DNA from 4 places in the Rossellomorea sp. H136 genome. Region 1 is predicted to be linked to each of the others. Evidence: riboswitches for the same ligand, from Rfam matches in the RefSeq annotation. Region 1 holds a riboswitch; each other region holds the start of a gene.

Region 1 (2,202 bases):
GTGAAAGGAGTCTATTACCCAACCGATCTATCGGATAAAGGAAATGGCGCAATCGTAACAATCGAGCTATCCAACACATGTGATATAAGCACATTCTTCAAATCACTTGGATGGATTAAAATCATCCCTTCCCTTGCAGGTGTAGAGACAACGGTTTCTTATCCATTAGGAACGTCTCATCGTGCTCTACCGAAGGATGCGCAGGAAAAACTCGGAATAAATACACATGTCGTACGCATATCGATAGGTATTGAAGATGGGGAAGACATCGTCGTTCAATTTAACGAAGCGATTACAGCCTCTATTAAAAATTAAATAATGTAAAAATTCTAAAAATACTCTTGACGTTGAGGTCGGTTACCCCTTATAATTCATCTCAACGCAAGAATTTTCACATTGACAACTACATGCTCTTATCCAGAGAGGTGGAGGGACTAGGCCCGATGAAACCCGGCAACCTTCATGTACGCAGTAATGCGTCACATGAAAAGGTGCTAATTCCTGCAGGCGATCTGCCTGAAAGATAAGAGGAGGACCCTATTAAATTAGACCCTCTTCTTAGGAAGAGGGTTTTTTATTTTTTCCTCTTCCATCTTCTTAGGAAAATATACTTCTTCGATTTTTCAGTTTCTGAGTTCAACAGGGGAATTTTGGCCGAAATTTAACATGAGAGAATAGGTCGGTATTTAACTGATAAAAAAACGAATTATTTTAACAGTCAATTCCGAATTCAACAGTCAAAATTCCAACAAACTTTAACAGGCAAACGTCCAAAACATCCAACCGCAAAACGGAAACCCAAACACCAAAACCATTTAGGAGGAATTATCAATGACAAAATCATTCGATTTCGACACACTTTTACTTCACGGTGGCCAGGAGCCGGATCCATCTACAGGTTCGAGGGCAGTGCCGATTTATCAAACGACATCTTACGTTTTCGATAACAGTGATCATGCAGCAAAATTATTTGCACTTGAAGAACCGGGAAACATTTATACCCGAATCATGAACCCAACTGTAGACGTGTTGGAAAAGCGCCTCGCTCTTTTAGAAGGTGGAATCGGAGCACTAGGTGTTTCATCGGGAATGGCCGCTATCTCACTATCAATCTTAAATATCGCCGGAGCAGGTGATGAAATTGTAGCAGCTACCAATCTTTACGGTGGAACCTATAATTTATTCTCGACCACCCTTCCGAAATACGGAATCAAGGTTCATTTTGTAGATCCGACTGACCCGGAAAATTTCCGTAAAGCGATTACGCCAAAAACGAAGGCTGTATTCGCTGAGACGATCGGAAATCCAAGTCTACATGTGCTTGATATTGAAGAGGTAGCAAAAGTGGCTCATGACCATCACATCCCACTGATCATCGATAATACTTTTGCCACTCCATATGTATGTAAGCCGATCGAGTATGGAGCTGATATCGTCATCCACTCTGCAACAAAATGGATTGGCGGTCATGGTACAGCAATCGGGGGAGTCGTCATTGACGGAGGGAAGTTTGATTGGAATCATGAAAAATTCCCGGGCTTCACGGAAGAGGACCGTAGCTATAACGGACTGCGTTATGCACAGGATGTAGGGCCGGCAGCCTTCATTACAAAATTAAGAGTGCAGCTGCTTCGTGACTTGGGAGCGTGCTTAAGTCCACAGAACGCATTCCTGCTGCTGCAGGGATTAGAAACGCTGCATCTTCGCATCGAACGTCACACAGAGAATGCCTTGAAGATTGCGGAGCATTTAGATCAGCATAATGGTGTCGCTTGGGTATCTTACCCTGGGCTGCCGCAGCATCCGTCTCATCAACTTGCTCAAAAATACTTGAAAAATGGAGCGGGATCCATCGTCGTCTTCGGAATTAAAGGTGGTAGAGATTCAGGACGGAAAGTAGTCGATAACATTTCCCTTTGGTCTCATGTTGCCAATGTAGGGGATGCGAAATCGCTGATCATCCATCCGGCTTCTACGACCCATCAACAATTAAACGACCAGGAAATCCGTGCGACAGGGGTAACCGAGGACCTTGTGAGACTTTCTGTTGGATTAGAGTCTGCGAAGGACCTGATCGAGGACTTGGATCATGCCATTGAAGTGGCGTTGGAAACATCACGGGTATGATAGAAACTGGGGAAACTAACCCTAAAATCGTAATTGAAATCAAATTACAGGGTGAAAAAGTGGATTTTGGATACT
Region 2 (2,202 bases), 240 kb from region 1:
CGAAGACATATTTCTCGGGAAATGTTGCGAATGCCATCATTTTTTGACTAGACATCATCCAAATTCTAACTGTTCGACAAAATAGATGGATCTCTTCAAAACATGTCGAGAAAGAATAAGAGGGAAAAATTCCTAAAAGTGGAATTGTTATTATATCGAAGTTTCACTGGGAGGGTATTCATGCGAATATATTTAGAGGAATTAGTAGATCGATGTCATTCAAGGTATCACTTACGACTCTTATTTCCAGATAGCCCGTTTATTCTTCAGTTTGATTGTGAAAAAGAATTGTGCGGTATTTCGATTTCGAGCAAGGGGTGCACAGTGTTGGATGATTTGAATAGGGATGCGCATTTCGTCATTGAAGGAATGGATGAAAGTGTGGTTTCATTACTAACTGGGGAAGAACGGTTGTCTCAACTGATTGAGGACGGATCCCTGAAAGTAAGGGGAGGGTATCGTCCACTATTATTTGTGGAGTCGGTTCTTTGGCTAACGAGATCCAGAGAAAAAGAGCCTGTTGAAGTTTAAACAGAAAAAATAATTGACACACTCTATTTCCGGTGATAAAATCTCTCTTGTAGCAAATTTTCTGAGTCTTTAACTATTCCAAATAATTTAATAATATACTTTACTCTTATTAAGAGAGGTGGAGGGACGTGCCCTATGAAGCCCGGCAACCGTCAATGAAAATTGAAATGGTGCCAATTCACTCAAAGCAATTGCTTTGAAAGATGAGAGAAAGGATAGTCCTATATGATTATGCCTTTCTGCTTATCGCAGGAAGGCATTTTTTATTACTTAAGAAAAAGAAGCTGGAAACATTAGGTAAGTACAACAGTAATTCTGATTAAACAGGTCGTTTTACTCCGAAAGAAGGTGGAATACAACATGATTACCATTTCAGATGTGAAGAAAATATATCAATCCAAATCGGGTCCGATCTCAGCCGTTGATGGGGTCAATATTGATATTGCCCAAGGAGAAATTTTTGGAGTGATTGGCTATAGTGGGGCAGGTAAGAGTACGCTGATCCGGATGCTTAATGGTCTTGAAGTTCCTTCAGATGGAATAGTTGACGTGAATGGTCAAATCGTTTCCCAAGTAAAGGGGAAAAAGCTGAGGGAAGCAAGACAGTCAATAGGCATGATTTTTCAACACTTTAATCTCCTCTGGTCCCGTACTGTATTAGAAAATATCCAGTTCCCATTAGAAATTGCTGGAGTATCAAAGAAAGAGAGAGTCCAAAGAGCTAATGAATTATTAAAGCTTGTAGGCTTGGAAGGCAGAGGAGATGCCTATCCGTCTCAACTGAGCGGCGGACAGAAACAGCGAGTGGGGATTGCAAGATCCCTTGCAAACAATCCCGATGTCCTTCTATGTGATGAAGCTACTTCCGCTTTAGATCCACAAACAACCGATTCCATCCTTGATTTACTGGTGGATATTAATAAACGCTTAGGGCTGACGATTGTCCTGATCACTCATGAAATGCACGTGATCCAGAAGATCTGTCACCGGGTTGCAGTCATGGAACAGGGAAAAGTCGTGGAACTAGGGGATGTATTGGAAGTGTTCCGAAATCCACAAGAGCAAGTGACAAAGCGTTTCGTAAGAGAAGTCTCGGAAGTAAAGGAAACGGGTGAAACCATTGATCACCTATTGGCGCAATATCCTAATGGAAAAGTGTTGAAATTTACTTTTGTAGGTGAATCAACTGAGCAGCCGCTCATCACCGCGCTGATAAGAAAGTTTGACTTAGACGTAAACATCCTGCAAGGACAAATCTCCCAAACTCAAAAAGGTGCCTATGGAACGTTATTTGTTCACCTTGATGGGGATGAACAAACCATCAAAGATGCATTAGCATTTGCTCAAACACAACTGGTTCAAGTGGAGGTGTTGAGAGGATGATTGAAAATTTATTTCCAAATGTAGATTGGGAGAAGATGTGGGAAGCAACCCTCGAAACCCTGTATATGACCGGTATGTCTGTATTGATTACCTTTGTACTCGGAATGATCCTTGGGATATTGCTCTTCCTTACTTCTAAGGAAAATCTATGGGATAACAAACTGACATATACGATTACAAGTGCAGTCGTAAATGTGTTCAGATCGATTCCATTCATTATATTGATTGTATTGTTAATTCCGTTCACCAAGTTTTTATTAGACACGATCCGTGGGGCGAATGCAGCTC
Region 3 (2,202 bases), 790 kb from region 1:
TCCAGCTAAAACAATTCCTCCGAACAAAACGACAAACACATTTAATCCGGCAAGAGCACCGACGATAACTCCTAGGTAAGGCAGAATTTTAATCCAATTAAAGCTTTCTGCCCCGACAGTTGCTTGATTCCCCATAGTAAGAACAAGGAGAATTACCATTGTCACGATCGCGGCAGGTAATACAATGAAGAAGTTGACTTTAAATTTATCTTTCATTTCCGTTTTCTGTGTACGAACAGCTGCAATGGTTGTATCTGAAATGAATGATAAGTTATCTCCGAACATCGCTCCTCCAATAACTGTCGCCATGGCAAGGGGCATAGATATATCTGTACCTGAACTAATCCCTACACCAATTGGCGCAAGTGCTGCGATCGTTCCCATGGATGTACCCATTGATAACGAAATGAAAGCCGCGATAATAAATAATCCAACGATGATCAAGTTACCGGGCAGCACGGAAAGGGCAAAGTTTACGGTTGAATCAACGGCCCCCATCTTTTCAGCCACTCCGGAAAATGCTCCTGCTAACAGGAAGATAAAGACCATGATCATGATATCAGGGTGACCGGCTCCTTTAGCGAAACGCTCAACCTTAGCCGTTAAAGTCTCTTTTCGGTTCATCAACAAACCTACAACGGATGCAATGATAATTGATACTAATACAGGAAAGGCATAAAAGTCTCCTGAAATGATGCCTGCTCCAAGGAACAGAGAAACAAATATGATCAAAGGCAGTAACGCCAATAGATTTCCTCTTTCTTGATTCATTCCTAATTCTCCTTTGTCGTCCAATTTACTAAATTACAAAAAACCTCTTCCGGAATAAGAAGAGGTTTCAAAAGAAAGAAACACTCTTCTTATCTTTCAAGCATTCGCTTGCTGGATGTGGCACAGCACTCAATATGAGTCCGCTGCCGAGACATCGCAGGGCCAGTCCCTCCGTCTCTCTGGATAAGAAGAATATCGTATTTAGTTGATTTAAAATGTACTTCCATACTTTAAAGGGTTTACTCGAAAAAGTCAAACGGGAAATATTTCTGTTTGCTTGATACGGACACCGATCAAATTCCTCCCTTATCAGCAACAAAAGCATGACTTTATCCATAATAAGGCATAAACTCATAGACAATTGAACGTTCAAGGTCTACTATAAGGAAGACAAAAAACATCTTGGGGGATACGGTAGTGGAAAGAACTGTACGAAATCAAATTTTCACATTACAAGGATTTTATTTATTAACGTTCTTCGGTGTTGGGAGTTTATATCCCTTACTCAGTGTGTATTTGAGCGAAAGCGTGGGGTTAAATGGTTATCAGATTGGAACGATCATGTCTGTAGGTCCCATCATGATGATTTTCTTCCAGCCTATTTGGGGAATGGTCAGTGACACGACCAATCGTCCCACCGTGGTTCTTGGTTTAACCTCTTTAGTAGCGGGAATCTTTGCACTCGGTTACTTGTTTATGGAATTTTACTATGGCCTGCTTATCGTGGCCATTCTAGTTGCCATTTTCCAAAGTGCGATCATTCCCGTTTCCGATAGTATCAGCTTGAAGTATACAAGTAAGGTCCGGTATAACTATGGAAATATCCGTCTGTTCGGATCATTGGGCTTTGGTATAGCAGTCTTTATGATGGGAAGACTTTCAGAGGGATTTATCGGGCCAACCATCATTTTTTACTCTTTCTTTATCTGTTTAGTCCTATCCGGATTCCTTTCTTTCCGGTTTCCGAAAGAGAGAGCGGCTGCAAAGCTTGATTTAAAGGCAGGGATGAAGGAATTATTCACGATGAAAAAGTTCCTTATCTTTTTAGCGGTCACATTCTTAGTGTTCGGGCCGAATTTAGCAAACAATGTGTATTTCGGATTATTTGTTGAAGATTCAGGCGGCACATATGCGGGGATTGGTCTTGCGTTCCTGATTGCAGTGTTATCGGAGGTTCCCTTTATGAGAATCGCCGGTGGATGGATTGATAAGTTCGGACTCTTGACAGTCGCTGCCTTGGCAGGTGCTACATCCATGCTCCGCTGGCTCTTTTACTTTACAGAACCAAGTTTATGGCTTGTCTATTCATCGGCTGTCATGCAAGGACTTGCCATTGGCTTGTTCATTCCAGCCGGATTGCGATACATTAAAGAAATCACGCCTTCCCACATTACAGCAACGGCCGTTACGGTATATTCAGCAATCGGAAAC
Region 4 (2,202 bases), 1.9 Mb from region 1:
GTAGACCGTCCCCGGTGCAATGATGCTTGAAAGCAAGGCCAGCCCCCCTCCAAGCATGCTGCAAACTATCGCATTGAGAGGGATTCCCCGATCTGTCAATTTGGCAAAAACCGGTGAGATCATTTGCTTATCAGCCAGTGACCATAGCATTCTGGAAGAAGCATACAGACCGGAGTTTGCCGCTGATAAAATGGCCGTTATAATCACAAAATTCATGATATCGGCGGCATACGGGATTCCAATCCCTCCAAGCACCGCTACGAAAGGACTTTCCAATACACCGGCTGACTGACTCGGCAATAAAGCAGATAATACTACAATCGTCCCTACATAAAAGATGATCAATCTCACAAGCGTGGTGCGGATGGCTTTAGGAATCGATTTTGATGGATCCTCTGTTTCTCCCGCTGCGACCCCTATCAATTCTGTTCCTGAAAAAGCAAAATTGACGGCAAGCATGGTCATCAGAATGGCAAATGCTCCATTCGGAAACAACCCTGAACTTGTGATATTCGAGAAAAACGGAGCGGGCTCTGAATGACTGAGAGGGATGAATCCGACGATCGCGCCTACCCCAATTACAATAAACGCAACGATCGCAATCACTTTTACTAAAGAAAACCAAAATTCAGATTCAGCAAAAAACCGGACTGACAACGCATTAAGTCCAAAAATCAACGCAGCAAAGACTGCGCTCCAGATCCATACACTAATCGAAGGAAACCAACGCTGCATCATCAAGCCAGCCGCCGTAAACTCCGACCCCAATGCCACTGTCCATGACAGCCAATATAACCAGCCCACCGTGTACCCGGTCCCAGGTCCAATGAACTTTGCAGCATAACTATGAAAGGATCCCGTTTCTGGCATGTAGACAGAAAGCTCACCTAAACAAAGCATCACAAGATACACCACCAGCGCCCCAACCAAATAAGCAAGGATCGTCCCAAATGGTCCTGCCTGATGAATCGTATACCCCGAACTCAAGAAAAGCCCGGTTCCGATCACCCCTCCAAGAGAAAGCATCACTAAATGACGTGTCTTCATCGCTCTTTTAAAACTCTGTCCTGCGTTTCCCATCAAAAACACCCTTCCTTCTAAATATATTGTGGAAAAAGTGAACAAACAAAAAACGCACCCTGAACGAGTGCGTCACCGACAAATAAAAAGATTGCTCCTATCTATCAGGGTTTGAATCACCCGCTGGAATTAGCACAGTATCTTCACAGACCTGTTGCTGAGGCTTCAAAGGGCCAGTCCCTCCACCTCTCTGGATAAGAAATATGTAGATTTTTTAAAACTCTATCAATATATTGGAATAATGTCAAGACCATGAAACTGCTGGGTAGCCCAGCCTATCTGAATGTTACATTGAGGTGTAAAAAGGGAACAACTATATTAAAAAGGAGAAACCGCCATGCCAGAAGGTCCGGAAATCAGACGAGCCGCAGATTCAGTTGAAAGTGCTCTTAAAAGTAAAACCGTGGAAGATATATATTTTGCCTTCCCTCATTTAGAAGACTACGGGGATCTGCTAAAGGAGTCACTCGTGAAAAGGGAGGATTAGAAGGGAAAAGCCATGCTCATCCGCTTTGACAATGGGTACCCGATCTACTCCCACATTCAGCTTTACGGGAAATGGTATATCAGAAACCCGAAAACAAACCGCCAGCTCCGGTTGGCCAATGAAAATAAATCGGCACTTCTCTATAGTGCATCTGATATAGAGGTTCTTCGTGACGAAGAAGTGCCCGGGCACCCATTCGTCTCTCTCAAAAGTGGGACCCGATCTTTTAAGCGAAGAGGTATCAGTAGATGAGCTGATGGAACGGATGAAGGACAAACGATTCCGAAACCGCTGAACTCGAAGGATAACGTAAAAAAGAGGCTGGGACAAAAGTTTTTTAGCCTAAGTCAAACCCGAACAAACCTGCTTCTTAGTGTGCAGATTTGTTCGGGTTTATTATTTATTTTGGGTCCATTTGATTTTAGCAGTCTCCAGCGGTTGATTGGAGTGCAAGACGAAGACTCCTGCGGGAAAGTAGCTTATGTGAGACTTGTCCAGCTATAGGGCTTAGAGGCAAATGTCATAAGGCAGATCGTCCATGAAGGAAAAGAACGCCTTCAAGGCCGCTCCGCCTTATGCCAACCGCCTCTGAGCGAAGCCCCTCCGCTTTTCTACCCGCAGGCTTGTCGAGGAGG

Evidence for each region. Region 1 has a riboswitch for S-adenosylmethionine ahead of ACYH0O_RS21995 (O-acetylhomoserine aminocarboxypropyltransferase/cysteine synthase family protein). Riboswitches for the same ligand answer to the same signal wherever they lie in the genome.
Region 2: another riboswitch for S-adenosylmethionine. It lies ahead of ACYH0O_RS20975 (methionine ABC transporter ATP-binding protein); the one in region 1 lies ahead of ACYH0O_RS21995 (O-acetylhomoserine aminocarboxypropyltransferase/cysteine synthase family protein).
Region 3: another riboswitch for S-adenosylmethionine. It lies ahead of ACYH0O_RS01115 (Na+/H+ antiporter NhaC family protein); the one in region 1 lies ahead of ACYH0O_RS21995 (O-acetylhomoserine aminocarboxypropyltransferase/cysteine synthase family protein).
Region 4: another riboswitch for S-adenosylmethionine. It lies ahead of mmuP (S-methylmethionine permease); the one in region 1 lies ahead of ACYH0O_RS21995 (O-acetylhomoserine aminocarboxypropyltransferase/cysteine synthase family protein).

The regions. Positions count from the first base shown of each region.
Region 1 is NZ_CM166371.1:4,363,462-4,365,663, reverse strand. It holds gene ACYH0O_RS22000 (trans-sulfuration enzyme family protein) at 1-315, shown strand, start outside; SAM riboswitch class I at 411-530, shown strand; gene ACYH0O_RS21995 (O-acetylhomoserine aminocarboxypropyltransferase/cysteine synthase family protein) at 832-2,127, shown strand.
Region 2 is NZ_CM166371.1:4,122,503-4,124,704, reverse strand. It holds gene ACYH0O_RS20980 (SCP2 sterol-binding domain-containing protein) at 181-531, shown strand; SAM riboswitch class I at 635-741, shown strand; gene ACYH0O_RS20975 (methionine ABC transporter ATP-binding protein) at 892-1,914, shown strand; gene ACYH0O_RS20970 (methionine ABC transporter permease) at 1,911-2,202, shown strand, end outside.
Region 3 is NZ_CM166371.1:200,787-202,988, forward strand. It holds gene ACYH0O_RS01115 (Na+/H+ antiporter NhaC family protein) at 1-771, opposite strand, end outside; SAM riboswitch class I at 858-961, opposite strand; gene ACYH0O_RS01120 (MFS transporter) at 1,189-2,202, shown strand, end outside.
Region 4 is NZ_CM166371.1:1,263,872-1,266,073, reverse strand. It holds gene mmuP (S-methylmethionine permease) at 1-1,080, opposite strand, end outside; SAM riboswitch class I at 1,175-1,281, opposite strand; gene ACYH0O_RS06345 (hypothetical protein) at 1,418-1,567, shown strand; gene ACYH0O_RS06340 (hypothetical protein) at 1,580-1,819, shown strand.